DNA from 3 places in the Halomonas sp. ATBC28 genome. Region 1 is predicted to be linked to each of the others. Evidence: predicted binding sites of a transcription regulator. Region 1 holds the regulator's gene; each other region holds the start of a gene.

What was found. The regulator LexA, encoded in region 1, represses DNA repair genes until DNA is damaged. The targets are predictions, from matches to a motif close to TACTGTNTANNTANACAGTA.
Region 2: E0L35_RS15865 (PA0069 family radical SAM protein) is a predicted target of LexA. The motif match lies at 3,566-3,585, and genes of this name have one in related genera.
Region 3: E0L35_RS26750 (S24 family peptidase) is a predicted target of LexA. The motif match lies at 2,127-2,146, and genes of this name have one in related genera.

The regions. Positions count from the first base shown of each region.
Region 1 is NZ_VCQL01000027.1:37,790-42,637, reverse strand. Features, by position in the region: gene E0L35_RS22615 (ribonuclease J) at 1-7, opposite strand, end outside; gene purU (formyltetrahydrofolate deformylase) at 238-1,092, shown strand; gene E0L35_RS22605 (energy-coupling factor ABC transporter permease) at 1,117-1,788, shown strand; gene lexA (transcriptional repressor LexA) at 1,797-2,477, opposite strand; gene E0L35_RS22595 (TetR/AcrR family transcriptional regulator) at 2,745-3,437, shown strand; gene E0L35_RS22590 (L,D-transpeptidase) at 3,415-3,951, shown strand; gene nagZ (beta-N-acetylhexosaminidase) at 4,015-4,848, shown strand, end outside.
Region 2 is NZ_VCQL01000013.1:118,172-123,019, forward strand. Features, by position in the region: gene E0L35_RS15845 (PTS fructose-like transporter subunit IIB) at 1-121, shown strand, start outside; gene pgi (glucose-6-phosphate isomerase) at 300-1,967, shown strand; gene E0L35_RS15855 (DinB family protein) at 2,100-2,639, opposite strand; gene E0L35_RS15860 (SDR family oxidoreductase) at 2,700-3,431, opposite strand; gene E0L35_RS15865 (PA0069 family radical SAM protein) at 3,601-4,674, shown strand; gene E0L35_RS15870 (winged helix-turn-helix domain-containing protein) at 4,716-4,848, shown strand, end outside.
Region 3 is NZ_VCQL01000029.1:40,373-45,220, forward strand. Features, by position in the region: gene E0L35_RS26960 (DUF4113 domain-containing protein) at 389-925, opposite strand; gene E0L35_RS26965 (Y-family DNA polymerase) at 932-1,666, opposite strand; gene E0L35_RS26750 (S24 family peptidase) at 1,663-1,914, opposite strand; gene E0L35_RS23090 (hypothetical protein) at 2,267-2,608, shown strand; gene E0L35_RS23095 (DUF932 domain-containing protein) at 2,702-3,670, shown strand; gene E0L35_RS26360 (hypothetical protein) at 3,792-3,962, shown strand; gene E0L35_RS23100 (ERF family protein) at 3,985-4,743, shown strand; gene E0L35_RS23105 (lambda exonuclease family protein) at 4,777-4,848, shown strand, end outside.

The DNA.
Region 1 (4,848 bases):
GATTCATTCCAATCTCACCGCATCCCCCCAGCGGCAACATGCGCAGCGGTGGACGACGACGGGGACGAATTTGAACGCGTGGTGAATGCATCTGTTATGAAAAACCTAAAAAGTAGTGACTTAACTATACGGGAAGGCAGGGGCAGCTAACAATCATCCATGGCCTTCCGATACACTATGCGACCTAAGCCGCTGGTTTGTCATAATTAACTTAGCAATAGGTCAAGAGTAGCTCACATGTCTCATTATTATCGTTTAGTAGTTTCCTGTCCTGACCGGGTGGGTATTGTTGCACGGGTATCGAGCTTTATTGCCCAGCAGGGCGGCTCCATTACCGAAGCCAGCCAGCACTCCGATTTAGAAACCGGCTGCTTTTTTATGCGCTACGAAATTCTGGCGGATTCGGTAGGTATGTCGGCGGAAGCGCTGAGCGCGGCATTTGAACCGATAGCCAGCGAATTCAATATGCAGTGGTCGCTGGTGGATACCCAGCAGCGTAGGCGCGTAGTGCTGATGGTGTCGCGGGAGTCACATTGCTTGGTAGATCTACTTTACCGCTGGCAGGCGGGGGAACTGGATTGCGACATTGTCGGGGTTATCTCCAACCATGATGATATGCGTTCGCTGACGGAGTGGTACGGTATTCCTTATCACCATGTACCGGTCGACCCCGACAATAAGCAAGCATCGTTTGCCAAGGTTCAGGCCGAAATCGACAGTGCCCGCGCCGACTGCGTGGTGCTGGCGCGCTATATGCAAATACTGCCCCCTGAGCTGTGCGCGCGTTATGCGGGGCGAGTGATCAATATTCACCACAGCTTTTTGCCCTCTTTTGCCGGGGCTAAGCCCTACCACCAGGCCTACCAGCGGGGGGTTAAGCTGATTGGCGCTACCTGCCACTATGTGACCGAGGAACTCGACGCAGGCCCTATCATCGAACAGGATATCCATCGCGTTAGCCACTGCCATACACCCACGGATTTAGTGCGCTTTGGACGTGATGTAGAAAAAGCCGTGCTCGCTCGCGGTTTGCGCTGGCACTTGGAAGACCGCGTGCTGGTGCACGGTAACAAGACAGTGGTATTTAGCTAACGCTCATCAACCTGAGAGGCAGCCATGTCATTCGCGCAAAGTGTATTAGCGCCCTGGGCGCTGCTGCTCACCTGGCTACTCTCGTTAGCAGTGATCGCATGGGCGCTTTGGGGGCGGCCCTGGCAGGTGTTGATAGCGGATTCAGCGCTTCAGCACCGCTGGCTGGGTGCTACGCTGGCGGTGATGCTGATGTGGCAGCTTCGTGCCCAGGCTGTTGATTGGCTAACGCTACACCTTGTTTTTACAGTATTGATGACACTCGTTTTTAAAGCGCCATTAGCGCTGATTAGCAACGTGCTGATCAACATTGCCATGGTGGTGATTGGCAGCAATGAGTGGATGTTGCTGGGGGCAAATGTGCTGGTTACCGGGATCGTCCCGGCGGCCGTTATTGGCACGGTATGGCGGCTGGTAGATCGCCGCCTGCCGGATAACTTGATGGTATTTCTGTTTGCCTGCGGCTTTTTTGGCGCGGCGCTGGCAACGCTGGGAGGAGGCTTGGCGGCGGTAGTGCTGATTATCGTCGCGGGTACAGACCCTGAGGCGATCTATCTCGCCCAGGAGTATGCGCGTTTTTTACCACTGCTAATGCCTTCAGAGGCATTTATTACTGGCATGCTGCTGAGCATCCTGCTGGTCTATCACCCAAACTGGGTGGCCACCTTCAATGACCACCGCTATATCGACCTGCAGTAGCGGATTTATTAGCCGAGTGCCTGGCCGTTGCCACCACGAATTACGCCGACTCCAACGCCTTCAATATCGAGCGCTTGAGAGCGCAGGTCGATTTCAATGGGCGCAAAATCAGGGTTCTCTGCAAACAGCGTCACTTGGTGCCCCTGGCGTTTGAAGCGTTTAACCGTTACTTCATCGTCCAGGCGGGCAACCACGATCTGGCCATCGCGAACCCGGTCAGTGCGATGAACCGCCAGTAAATCACCTTCCAAAATGCCAATATCCTTCATGGAAAGGCCGCGTACGCGCAGCAGATAGTCAGCTTTGGGAGTGAAGTACTCGGCCGGTAGCGGGCAGTAGCGATCAATATGTTCGGCGGCCAAAATGGGGCTGCCGGCAGCTACTTCCCCGATCACAGGCAGGCCAGTGGGTGGGGCTTCCACGTTGGTTGTGGGTAAGGCGGTGACTGCGCTATCCAGGACTTCTTGAGGTTCCTGGTTGGGCAGGCGGATGCCGCGAGAGGTGTTGCGGATAATGCGAATAACACCTTTGCGTTCCAGCGCGCGCAGGTGCTCTTCAGCCGCATTGGGTGAGCGGAAGCCAAGTGCTTTGGCAATCTCGGCGCGGGTAGGAGGGTAGCCAAATTCGCCCATGGTCTTAACGATAAAATCAAACACGTGCTGTTGGCGAGCGGTTAGCGGACGCGACATACCAGACTCCATAAATAGTGAATAGACAGTAACAAGTTAAATGTCGACTTAATCAATAAGTGTTTAAGTATACAGTATGTTCCTCTGTCCAGTATATGGCTTGTCAGTGCCTATTGCCGATGTCTATGCAATTTTTCTAATCGTTTGAAACTAAGTTTCTGCTTATTTAATACGTCACATTTTGTCAATAAATCAAGCGTTGAGCCCGCCTACGTTATGGCATAGTATTTTGCTATGTTTTAAACAACTGTTTCCCTGGAGAGCGACATGGCTCAATCTGATACGGTGACCCGTATACTCGACACCGCCGAGGTGCTGTTTGCAGAGCGGGGTTTTGCTGAAACTTCGCTGCGCAACATCACTAGCAAAGCGCGGGTTAACTTAGCCGCTGTTAATTACCATTTTGGTTCCAAAAAAGCCTTGATTCAGGCCGTTTTTGCCCGCTACCTGGATCCGTTTAGTCAGCGCTTTCATACTGCTCTAGATGAGCTCGAGGGCCAACACGCCGGGCGCGTTATCCCGCTGGAAACACTGCTCGAGACCATGGCAACTACCGTTCTCGCGGTGCCCGCCGAGCGCAATAGTTTGAAAGTGTTTATGCGCCTGCTGGGTCTTGCCTACAGTCAAGCACAGGGACATCTAAGACGTTATATCCAGGAAGAGTATGGCGATGTGTTTACACGCTTCACCGAGCTTGTGCGCAAAGCAACGCCGGATCTGCCTGACGCCGAGCGTTTTTGGCGGCTACACTTTGTGCTCGGCACGGTAATCTTTACCTTGTCTGGCCTCGATGCGCTACGCGATATCGCGGAGAAGGATTACCACGAGCAGGTCTCTGTGCGTGATTTGGTCAGGCGATTGCTCCCGGTAGTGGTGGCTGCTATGAATGCGCCGTTACCCATAGCCCTTGACGGTGCCAAGCCAGAAGAAGGAAAACATGCGAACTCCTACGCTAGCTGAGCTACCTCCAACGGAACATATCTGGCTGGAGATTGATACTACCGAACAGTTGCTGCGCTGTTGGCGAGGGCCAAAAGTGCTCCATGAGTGTTCTATTTCATCCGGTGCTGCCGGAAGCGGGGAGCGCAACGGCAGTGGTAAAACCCCTCGCGGGTGGCACTATGTGCGCGCGGCCATTGGCGGTGATATGCCCGAAAATGCGGTGTTTCGAGGTCGCCGCTGGACGGGCGAGACATTTTCGCCCGAACTCGCCGAAGAGCATCCAGAGCGTGACTGGATTCTGACCCGCATACTGTGGCTGTGTGGCTTGGAAAAGGGCGTGAACCGCGGTGGTCAGGTGGACTCGCAACGGCGCTATATTTACCTGCACGGGACGCCGCCTGACGAGCCCATGGGCGTTGCTGCGTCCCACGGCTGTATTCGTTTACGCAATAGTGATTTGCTCTATATCTTTTCGTTAGCGTTGCCGGGCACCCCTGTTTGGTTGCACGGTGGACGCCAGTCCTTTGACTGATCAGATTTTGACACCGCTAGACGATCGTCTAGAATCATCGCCCCTTTTCATGGACCTATCACGATGACTCAACCGTTAGGCCCGGTCATGCTTGACCTTGAAGGCCCAAAATTGACGGCTGCAGAAAAACGCTTGCTGCTAGAACCGACGGTAGGGGGCGTAATTTTGTTTGCCCGCAACGTTGAAAATGGCTATCAGGTTCGCAAGCTCTGCAGCGATATTCGCCGTGTGCGTGCTGATTTACTGCTTGCCGTGGATCAAGAAGGCGGTCGCGTTCAGCGCATAAAAGAGGGGTTAACACGCCTGCCTGCCATGGCGCGTATCGGCGAGTGTTACCGCGCTGCCCAGGGAGAGGGGCTGGCGTTAGCTAAAGATGCCGGCTGGTTGTTAGGGATGGAGATGGCTGCCTGCGGTCTGGATCTGAGCTTCGCCCCGGTACTTGATGTGGAGAGCGGTCTATCCAGCGTTATTGGTGATCGTAGTTTCAGCAGTGACCCACAGCACGTAGCCCAGCTGGGCAATGCATTTATTCAGGGGCTTCACGATGCCGGTATGGCCGCTGTGGGTAAGCACTTTCCCGGCCACGGTGGTGTCGCGGCGGACTCACACGTTGCATTGCCGATAGACGATCGCCCGCTAGAAGTGATGAAACAGCACGATCTTGTGCCCTTTACCCAGTTAGCTTCACAGTTAGATGGGATTATGCCTGCACACGTTATTTATAGTGCTTTTGATACGCGCCCAGCAGGCTTTTCACCCAACTGGTTGGGCATGCTGCGGGAATCGCTAGGCTTCAAAGGCTGCATTTTTTCAGATGACCTGAGTATGGCCGGCGCCCACGAGGCGGGAGACCCCAAAGCGCGTGCCCAGGCAGCGCTGGCAGCAGGCTGCGATATG
Region 2 (4,848 bases), on a different contig from region 1:
TCCCAACGCCATTACCCCGGTACTGCTCTACCTTGGCGCTATTGTGGCTGGCTCGTTGGTGACGGGTTTAAGCTATGCGTTTATCAAACGTGATGCGGCCCAGGTAGCACTCGCCACCTAACCGCTGTTACCAAAAAATGAGGGCAGGCGAACATGCCTGCCCTTTTAAATACGTCGCTTTACGCATTTAGTACCTCTTTACGCCACTTATACCCTCTACTCTTTGTCATTTTTTATGTAGTATTTTTACATAACCTACTTTTTGATCACCAATTCACCTATAACAAACGGATCATCCTATGTTTCAGCTCACTCGCAGTGTTACCTGGCAGGCACTTGAACGCTTGCGCGACAAAACCGCAAACGACCGCATTCGTGACTACTTCACCAATGACCCGCAGCGCTTTGAGAAAATGAGTTTACGGGTGGGCGGTCTGTTTCTCGACTACTCCAAGCACCATGTCTCCGATGAAGTGCTTACCAAGCTGATTGAGCTAGCCGACCACTCCGCACTGGTACAGCGCCGGGCACAGATGTTCTCCGGGGATATTATCAACGTTACGGAAAACCGCCCGGTACTGCATACGGCTCTGCGTCACTTAGGCGATGAGCCGGTATATGTGGACGGCGAAGACGTTATGCCGGAGATAACCCGCACCCGCGAGCAGATCAAGCTGTTCTCGGAAGCGGTGCGCAGCGGTGAATGGAAAGGCTACAACGGCAAACGCATTAAAGATGTGGTCAATATCGGCATTGGTGGCTCGGATCTTGGGCCCAATATGGCGGTTCGCGCACTGCTCAAATACCGCCACCCGGAGCTGCACTTCCACTTCGTTTCCAATGTGGACGGCACCCATATTCAGAAGGTACTTTCGCGCCTCGACCCCGCCACCACGCTGTTTATCGTCTCCACCAAGACCTTCTCTACCCAGGAGACCCTGCTTAACGCCAAAACCGCGCGGCGCTGGTTCCTGGAGAACGCTGGCGAAGACGCCGACGTAGGCGCGCACTTTATTGCCGCCTCCACCAACCGCAAAGCGGCCATGGAGTTCGGCATTCGCGAAGAGAACGTGTTCGAATTCTGGGCTTGGGTGGGCGGCCGTTACTCCATGTGGTCGTCCATCGGGCTGCCGATTGCGCTGTCGATCGGTTTCGAAGGCTTTATCGAACTGCTGGAAGGCGCTCATGAGATGGATAACCATTTCATCAACGCGCCCTTCTCGCAAAACATGCCCGTGCTAATGGCGCTGATTGGTATTTGGTACATCAACTTTATTGGCGCCGAAACTCAAGCCATCGTGCCCTACGACCAGGCGCTGAACCAACTACCCTCTTTCCTGCAGCAGCTGGATATGGAGTCTAACGGTAAATCGGTGGATATTTTCGGTCACCCGGTGAATTACAAAACCGGCCCGATTGTCTGGGGCCAGACCGGCTCCAACGGCCAGCACGCTTTCTTCCAGTTGCTGCACCAGGGCACGCGCTACGTACCTATCGACTTTATTGCCTCACTCAAGCCCGAGCCCGGCGTTGAAGACCACCACTTCGCACTGCTGACTAATATGCTCGCCCAGGCCAACGCCTTTATGGAAGGCAGCCAAGGGGACAGCAAAGAGCTCAGTCAACACGACCCCTACAGCTGCCCCGGCAACCGTCCTTCCAGCACCCTACTGCTGGATGAGCTAACGCCAAAAAACCTGGGGGCACTGATCGCGCTCTACGAGCACAAGGTGTTCGTGCAAGGGGTCATCTGGAACATCAACTCCTTTGACCAGTGGGGCGTGCAGCTTGGCAAGCGCATCGCCGGTGAAATCAGCGAACGCATCGACACCAACGCTGCTGACTTCGACACCTCAACTCAAGGTCTGCTGGAACTGGTTCGCGCTCACTTCCCCAATGGTGGTAGCGGCGAAAAGGAAAGCGCACCGGCCAGTGCCGATAAGAAGCCATCACGGAAGAAGCGTTGAATGGATAGGGTAAATCGATAGAAAACAACGCCGTGGCTTTCACAAGCCACGGCGCTTCGCAACCCTGGAACCTTCGGTTTGTAATAAATGACTAATTCCAGTAACTCGGTTCCCGTTGTCTAAGCTTTCCCCTTAAGACTCATCCGGAATTAGATTCAACAAATCGGTGACACCAATATCCACACCGGCTTGGGAGAACAAAGTAGATGCCTGCCCGCGGTGGTGGGTTTGGTGATTGAAGAAGTGAACGATCAGGCTTGAGTAGCGCCGTTTTGAGGCCACTCCTTTTATGTTGTGATAACTCAGCGTGGTACTCAAATCGTCGTCTGTCAGCGCCGATACCCAGTTAATAATCACGGTATCGAGCCATTGGCGATGCGCTTTCAATCCCTTCAAGTCATCAAAGAGAATCTGATCAAGACGCTCTGGCGTAGGTAGTGCCACCATTACTTCAAGCGTCCTTGCGGAAGAAGAGGCGTGTGTTGCAAACCGTTTGAGCCAAATCGTGTCGGCTACCGCGATGTGGTTCAGTGTGCCAAAAATCGAGCCGAAGAACGCGCCACGCTCTTCAGCTAGTTCAGAGGCGCTCAGCTTACCGGCGGCATCATAGAGGTTAGTGTTCATCCACTGGTTATAAGTGGCTAACTGTTCGAAGTGTTGTTGAAGTGTCATGAGTTAAGACCCAAAAGCAGCATCTATTTAGAACGTTTGAAATATGGGGGAAGAACAGCATCACCGCCCGCCTGCTACATCAATGAATGACCCCGTTACATAAGAGGCTTCGTCCGAGAGCAACCAAGCGATGGTATTAGCCACTTCTTCAGCGCTACCGCCACGCTGCATAGGAATCTGGGGAGCTAAACGATCAACCCGCCCTGGTTCTCCACCATCGGCATGCATATCAGTGTAGATAAAACCGGGGCGAACGGCGTTAACACGAATCCCCGAGCCAGCAACTTCGCGAGACAACCCCTTGGTTAGGGTATCCATGGCACCTTTCGATGCAGCGTAGTCAACATATTCAAAGGGCGAGCCTGTTTGCGAGGCAAGCGATGAGACATTGACGATTGCACTACCTGCTGGGAAGCGCCTGACGGCTTCTCTGGAGCACAGAAAACAGCTGACCACATTGCTATTAAGCACTTGGTTGAAGCGCTCAAGGTCGATATCGACCAGCTTGGATTGAGTAAACAGAATGCCTGCATTGTTAACCAAATGTGTCACCTTGCCAAAGCGCTCTTCTGCTGCATCAAACAGGCGGATAACGTCAGCTTCACTGCTAACATCCGCTTGACAGGCAAACGCTCGACCACCCGCTCGAATAATGCAATCAGCCACATCATCTGCCAGCTCCCTATTAGCAAGATAGTTCACGCACACTGCATAGCCTTTTGCGCCTAGCAATTTTGCGGTGGCCGCTCCGATACCTCGGCTTCCCCCTGTCACGATGACCACTTTCGACATAACGTTTCCTCGCTGGCTCTTTAGTCACAAACCCACCTTGCACATTAAACCCACGATAGTTCTTTGGGTAGCGCCCTTTTAGCTACTGCAAGTTAATTAATTGACTGGCTATTGATTTCTTGCCACCTTACAACTACTGTATATAAAACCATATCAAAAGAGGTGAACCATGACATCTCTTGGAACACCAAGCTCCTATAAGGGTCGCGGGGCAACGTACGATCCGCACAATCGTTTTGCGCCTACCCGCAGCGAGGAGGAAGATGACGGCTGGTGGCGGGAAGAGGCCTCTACGACTATCGCCACCGAAGTGCGTGAGGAGGTGAGCAAAAGTGCTTTGTCGTGGAATCGCTCGCCAGATTTACCTTTTGATCGCTCGCTGAACCCGTATCGCGGCTGTGAGCACGGCTGCGTTTACTGCTATGCCCGCCCTTCTCACGCCTACTGGGACTTATCCCCAGGGCTGGATTTTGAAACCAAGTTGATTGCCCGCAGCGGATTGGTAGAGCGGTTATCCGAAGAACTGTGCCACCCTAATTACGTGTGCCGCCCGATCAACCTTTCCGGCAACACCGACTGTTATCAACCGTTAGAAGCTACCTACAAAACCACTCGCCGCCTGCTGGAGCTGCTACTGGAGTGTCGCCATCCGGTAACGCTGGTGACTAAAAGCACCTTAGTGCTGCGCGATTTGGAACTCCTGGCGGAGATGGCCGAACACCGGCTGGTGCGCGTGTTTGTCAGTTTGACCAGCCTGGATGCCAACTTGAAACGCACATTAGAACCACGGGCGGCATCGCCTCAGGCGCGCTTGCGGGCCATTCGTGAACTGAATACCGCAGGTGTTCCAGTTGGTGCGCTCATTTCGCCGGTTATTCCGGGGCTAACCGATCATGAAATCGAAAAGCTCTTGGAAGCCGCCAGCCGTGCAGGGGCGAGAACCGCCGCCTGGATGCTGCTACGTTTACCCTATGAAGTGGCACCGCTGTTTGAAGCGTGGTTAGAAGCGCACTACCCTGAGCGCGCCGCAAAAGTGATGAGCCTAATGCGTCAGTGCCGTGGCGGTAAAGCGTACGATGCCAAGTTTGGTAAGCGCTTTCGCGGTGAAGGGGTATTTGCCGATTTAATTGCACAACGCTTTGCCCGCGCCAGCCGTCAGTGGAACATGCAGGATCGCACCGAGCAGGGCTTGAACACCCGGGATTTTCGCCCACCCCGAGCGCAGCAGGATTTATTCATTTAAGCTAAGCAGCACGCGCATAAATCAGCTGCAAAGGAAGCCGAATGCCTGCTCTAAGCAAAACCAAATCGAGTTTTTACCGCCGCTTATACGTCGCCCATTTGATCGAACAAGGTACTACCAGCGTGCCTGCACTAATCGAGGCCACCGGCATGCCACGACGCACCGCCCAGGATA
Region 3 (4,848 bases), on a different contig from region 1:
GACGATGAGCGACTTAACTATATGGCTAATGCACAGCATGGTTGAACGCACTCTATGGATGCTCCTAGTACGTAAGGCCGTCGGCTTGCAGGCCTCCTTCCCCTAACACTATTTCTCCCCTTAAGTAAAGACATAATAATATTACCGTCACACAGCCATGCCTGATATCCATTATCATTGAGCACCTAAACCCGCTTTGCATGCGGGTTGGAGACAGGCCATGCCCGTACTGTGAGCGATCCTTTTCAATAAAAATAATTCCATTTTTTCAATAAGATAACGAAGAGCCTTTTAGGCTCGGCATCTGCTCAGATAATCATACCGGCCAGTATTTTCTTTCTTAAATAAAATTTTCCTGGCATGACCAGCACAAAAAAGCGTGTCAGGCTTACCTAACAATCAATAACTCGTTCCAATGAGTAGTGTATCGCGGAGTACGTCGCTCACTGCGTAGCGACCAGGCATTGCCTTTACGGGGTAGACCCAGCTGTACCGTTCCTTTACCTAGCTCACGATTGAGCTTATCCATCGTCGCCATCAGGCGTTCACTGCGCTTAGCTTCTTCATCGGTTTGCGGGGTTTCGGTGAGGGTGAGCTGTCGGTTAGCCTTGGGTGAAAGGTCGAGCAGCGTCAGGCCTGCTTTATGATAGGCATACCCTTTGCGCCATAGACGCCTTAAGCCTCGTATCGCCGCTGCGATGATGTCGCGGCTGTCATCGGTGGGCTTCTCCAGGGAGACGACCACACGCTGTTGATATTGCGGTAAGTCGGTACGGAATGGGTTGGTGCGTACAAATGCCATCACCGCACTGGTTACACTTTGCTGTTTGCGCAACTTTTCGGCCGCCCTGGTGGCGTGCTGTCTCAAGGCTTCACGTAAGTCGTGGGGGTTGCCGGTGAGCCTTCCGAACGAACGTGACACCATGATCTGTTACTTGGGTAGGCTCATGTCATCGAGATGTATGGCGGACTGCCCGCGTAGCTCCCATACGATGCGTTCCTGCACCACACTAAATCGCCCCCTAATACGCTTAGGGTCTGCCTCGCGTAGATCCCATGCGGTCTCAATACCCATCACTCTTAAACGTTCACCGGTACGGCGTGCCACGCCCCACAGCTCGGTTACCGGCAACTGTTTTAGCAATGCTTTGGTCGCTTCACTATCAGCAGTTAGCTTACATACGCCATGCTGCTTGTAGGCAGGATGTTTTTTAGCCGCTTGATTCGCCACTTTGGCGAGTACGCGGGTAGGTGCAAACCCCACGCACACGGGAATGCCCGTCCACTGCCGAACGGTATCGCGCATGGCTTGGCCCCGAGCCTCCAGCGAATCTGGGTCAAAGCCCTGAAACCCTACAAAGCTTTCATCAATGGAGTACACCTCCACATGGGGCGAAAACTCGCCTAGCACCTCAGTTACCCGCTGGGACATATCCCCGTATAACGCATAGTTACTGGATAGCAGCACAGCCTGGCGATGAATCGCGGTCGGTAACAAGTGCATGGCAGTCCCCATCTCCACACCCAGGGCTTTTAGCTCGTTGCTGCGGGCGACGACACAACCATCGTTATTCGACAGCACCCCTACCGGGCGCCCTTCCAACATTGGATCAAAGACGCGCTCACAACTAACATAAAAGTTGTTGCAGTCAACGAGTGCAATCACGGCAGTGACCTCAGCAGATTGTGAATAACATCGGTCACCACACCCCACACTTGGGATTCGCGTCCATCAAGGGGTATTGGCTTAAAATTAGGGTTGCTTGCTTTGAGGTAGGTACGCTGGCCTACGCGTTCAAGACGCTTGACGGTCATTTCGCCATCTACGCAAATCACCACAATCCGGCCAGGCAGTGCTTCCAAACTGCGATCCACCACTAATAAGTCCCCAGGGTGGATGCTGTCCCCAATCATTGAATAACCTTCCGCACGCGCAAAAATAGGTCGAGACTGGGCGTTTAACGACGTAGCGGTGCAGATCTAGCTCGGTATCCAGGTGATCATCGGCGGGTGAAGGAAACCCAGCGCGCACGGCGGTTGAATAGAGCGGTAAGGGCAATGACGATCCCACGGCATCTGCCCGGCCCAGCAGTGAAACGTTCAATGACATAATAGGCTCCCTCTTTTACTGTATTTATGAACAGTATCAGTAAAGAGGCTTATCGAAGCAACCACTCAAAGGTCAAAGCCAAAAAATTACAGATCTATATCACTCCTATGAATCCTGCACACGGGATCACTTTGACGCCTATTAGGAGTGTTAGTTATGTCCCCGCCTTGCCTACGCTGTGCAGCCGCTTGCACGCTTAACCTTGAAACCGCCCAACGCATCGGCTCGGTGGGCAGCAGTCTTGTGGCTGGAGCCATTGGAGCGTGGCGTGCTTCCTCTCAACTAACGTGCCCTTTAACGATGGCTACCTCCCGCTTCCCGTTAGCCAAACTGCCCGCTGCCGTGATGGGGGCTATTTCCGGCAGTCAAGCAGGCACGCGTGCCGCAGAATTATTTTTCACGCAGAAGCTCCCCCCCGGTGAAGGAACGCCCTGGCTGTGCGTATCGTGCGGTCATACCTTCCGGCAATTAACCCGTCCCTTCACCGCACCCCACTAATACGTACCCACTAAGCGACGTCCCCATTACTTTCCAACCATCAAGCGCTGGCGATTAACGTCAGCGTTTTTTTTATTGCTAGGAGTTTTCATCATGGCTCATCTCGTTGAACAAATGGCTTACGTCGGCGCTACCCCCTGGCACGGCCTGGGGCAACAGTTAACCCGTCAACAACCGCTAGAGGTATGGCAGCAACAGGCCGGTATGAACTGGCACATTGAAGAAGCCCCGGTGCGTTTTATTGCCGAGGGTGCCAGCCACTTGGGCAGTATCCACTCGTTCCCCGAGCAAAAAGTGCTCTACCGCTCGGATACCAAGGCGCCGCTATCGGTGGTGTCCCAACGTTATAAGGTGGTGCAGCCCGAGGAGATTCTGGAGTTCTACCGCGATCTGACCGAGTACGCCGGGTATGAGCTGGAAACCGCTGGGGTGCTTAAAGGTGGGCGTAAGTTCTGGGCGTTGGCACGCAGTGGCTTAAGCACGTCGCTGAAAGGCCAGGATGAAGTCAACGACTACCTGCTGTTGGCCACTTCCTGTGATGGCACCCTGGCGACTATGGCCACGCCCACCACGGTACGTGTGGTGTGTAACAACACGCTGCAGATTGCGGTGGATGGCACGTCGCAGGCGGTGAAGGTTCCCCACCGGTCAGAGTTCGATCCCCGTGCGGTAAAAAGCCAGTTGGGTATTTCTGTTTCCCAGTGGAATGACTTTATGTACCGCATGAAGGCCTTGGCGGAACGTAAGATCGATCATCGCGAAGCACAGCAGTATTTGCAGTCGGTGCTCTGCGGTATCGATAAGCCAATAGATGACCCTTCCAAGTTGCCTAACTACCGGGCGCTAAACAAGGTGCAAAAGCTCTACCACGGCGAAGGCCGGGGTTCCCACCTCGACACCGCCAAAGACACCGCCTGGGGTTTGCTCAATGCCGTGACCGAGTACGTGGATCACGATAAGCGTGCGCGTAGTAACGATACCCGCCTGGATTCCGCGTGGTTTGGTCAAGGGGCGCAACTGAAGCAAGAGGCGCTACAAACGGCCCTTGCATTGGTGAGCTGACATGCTGTTTCTGATCATTCTAGTGCTGATTTTCTTGGTTTTTGTATTACCCCTCATTGGATAGCGCGATAAGCCCAGCCCCTAACAGGCTGGGCTTTTTGCTTTTTACGTGGAGTACACCATGGCCTCTCTTAGCCACGATTTAGATATCGCCTTAACCCAACTGACCGAACGACTGCTCACCCAGAAGCAAACCTATGCCGAAACCTACGTCATGGCTAAAGGACAGCTGTATCGCACCGAGCTGCACCTACGCCCCGTCCCTCCCAGTGAGCTCCCTGCCGATTTTTAATAACTATTGAAGGAGCCTTCTCATGGCAACTAAAACCAATGTGGTAAATCACGAGTCGTCTGCATCCTCTTCACTACAAGCGGTTCCAGCAGCAACTACTCCGCACCTTGCAGAAAGCACGGCAATCATCCAGGTGATTGAGCGTGCGGCACTCAACCCGGACGTCGATATCGACAAGATGGAGCGTTTGCTTCAGATGCAGGAACGGGTGATGGATCGCCAGGCCATGATGGCCTATAGCGCAGCCATGGCAGCCATGCAGACCGAACTCCCCAGCATTGAAGAGCGTGGACAAACCAATAACGGCTGCTACGCCACGCTGGAAGATATCGTCGATACCGTGCGCCCCATTATGCAAAAGCACGGCTTTGCAGTGAGCTTTCGTATTCAGACCCAGGAACGCGGTATTCAGATCACCGGTGTACTGATGCATAAGGATGGCCACCGTGAAGAAACCAGTATGCTGCTTCCCGCCGATATAAGCGGTAACAAGAACGCGGTGCAGGCGTTTGGCTCTTCCACCAGCTATGGCAAGCGCTACGTACTATGCGCCCTACTCAACATCACCACACGGGGCCAGGATGACAATGGCAAGACCAGTACCAAAGCGAGCATCAAGCTAGTCACGCCCTTTCAGGCGGGACAGATCCAGCGACTGATTAGCCAGTGCCCTGCCACAACCCAGGAGTGGTTCAGTGGTAAATACGGTTCAGCCGTGCAAGTCCCCCAGCCTGATTTTGACAAGCTACGCGCCTCACTTTCTAAACGGGCGTTTAAGTAATCCACGCTCTCCCCCTTATGACAGGAGGCTTTCATGCAAGTGCTTTCTATGGAGCAAGGTACCCCCGAGTGGCTGGCGGCGCGGTTAGGTCGCGTCACCATGTCG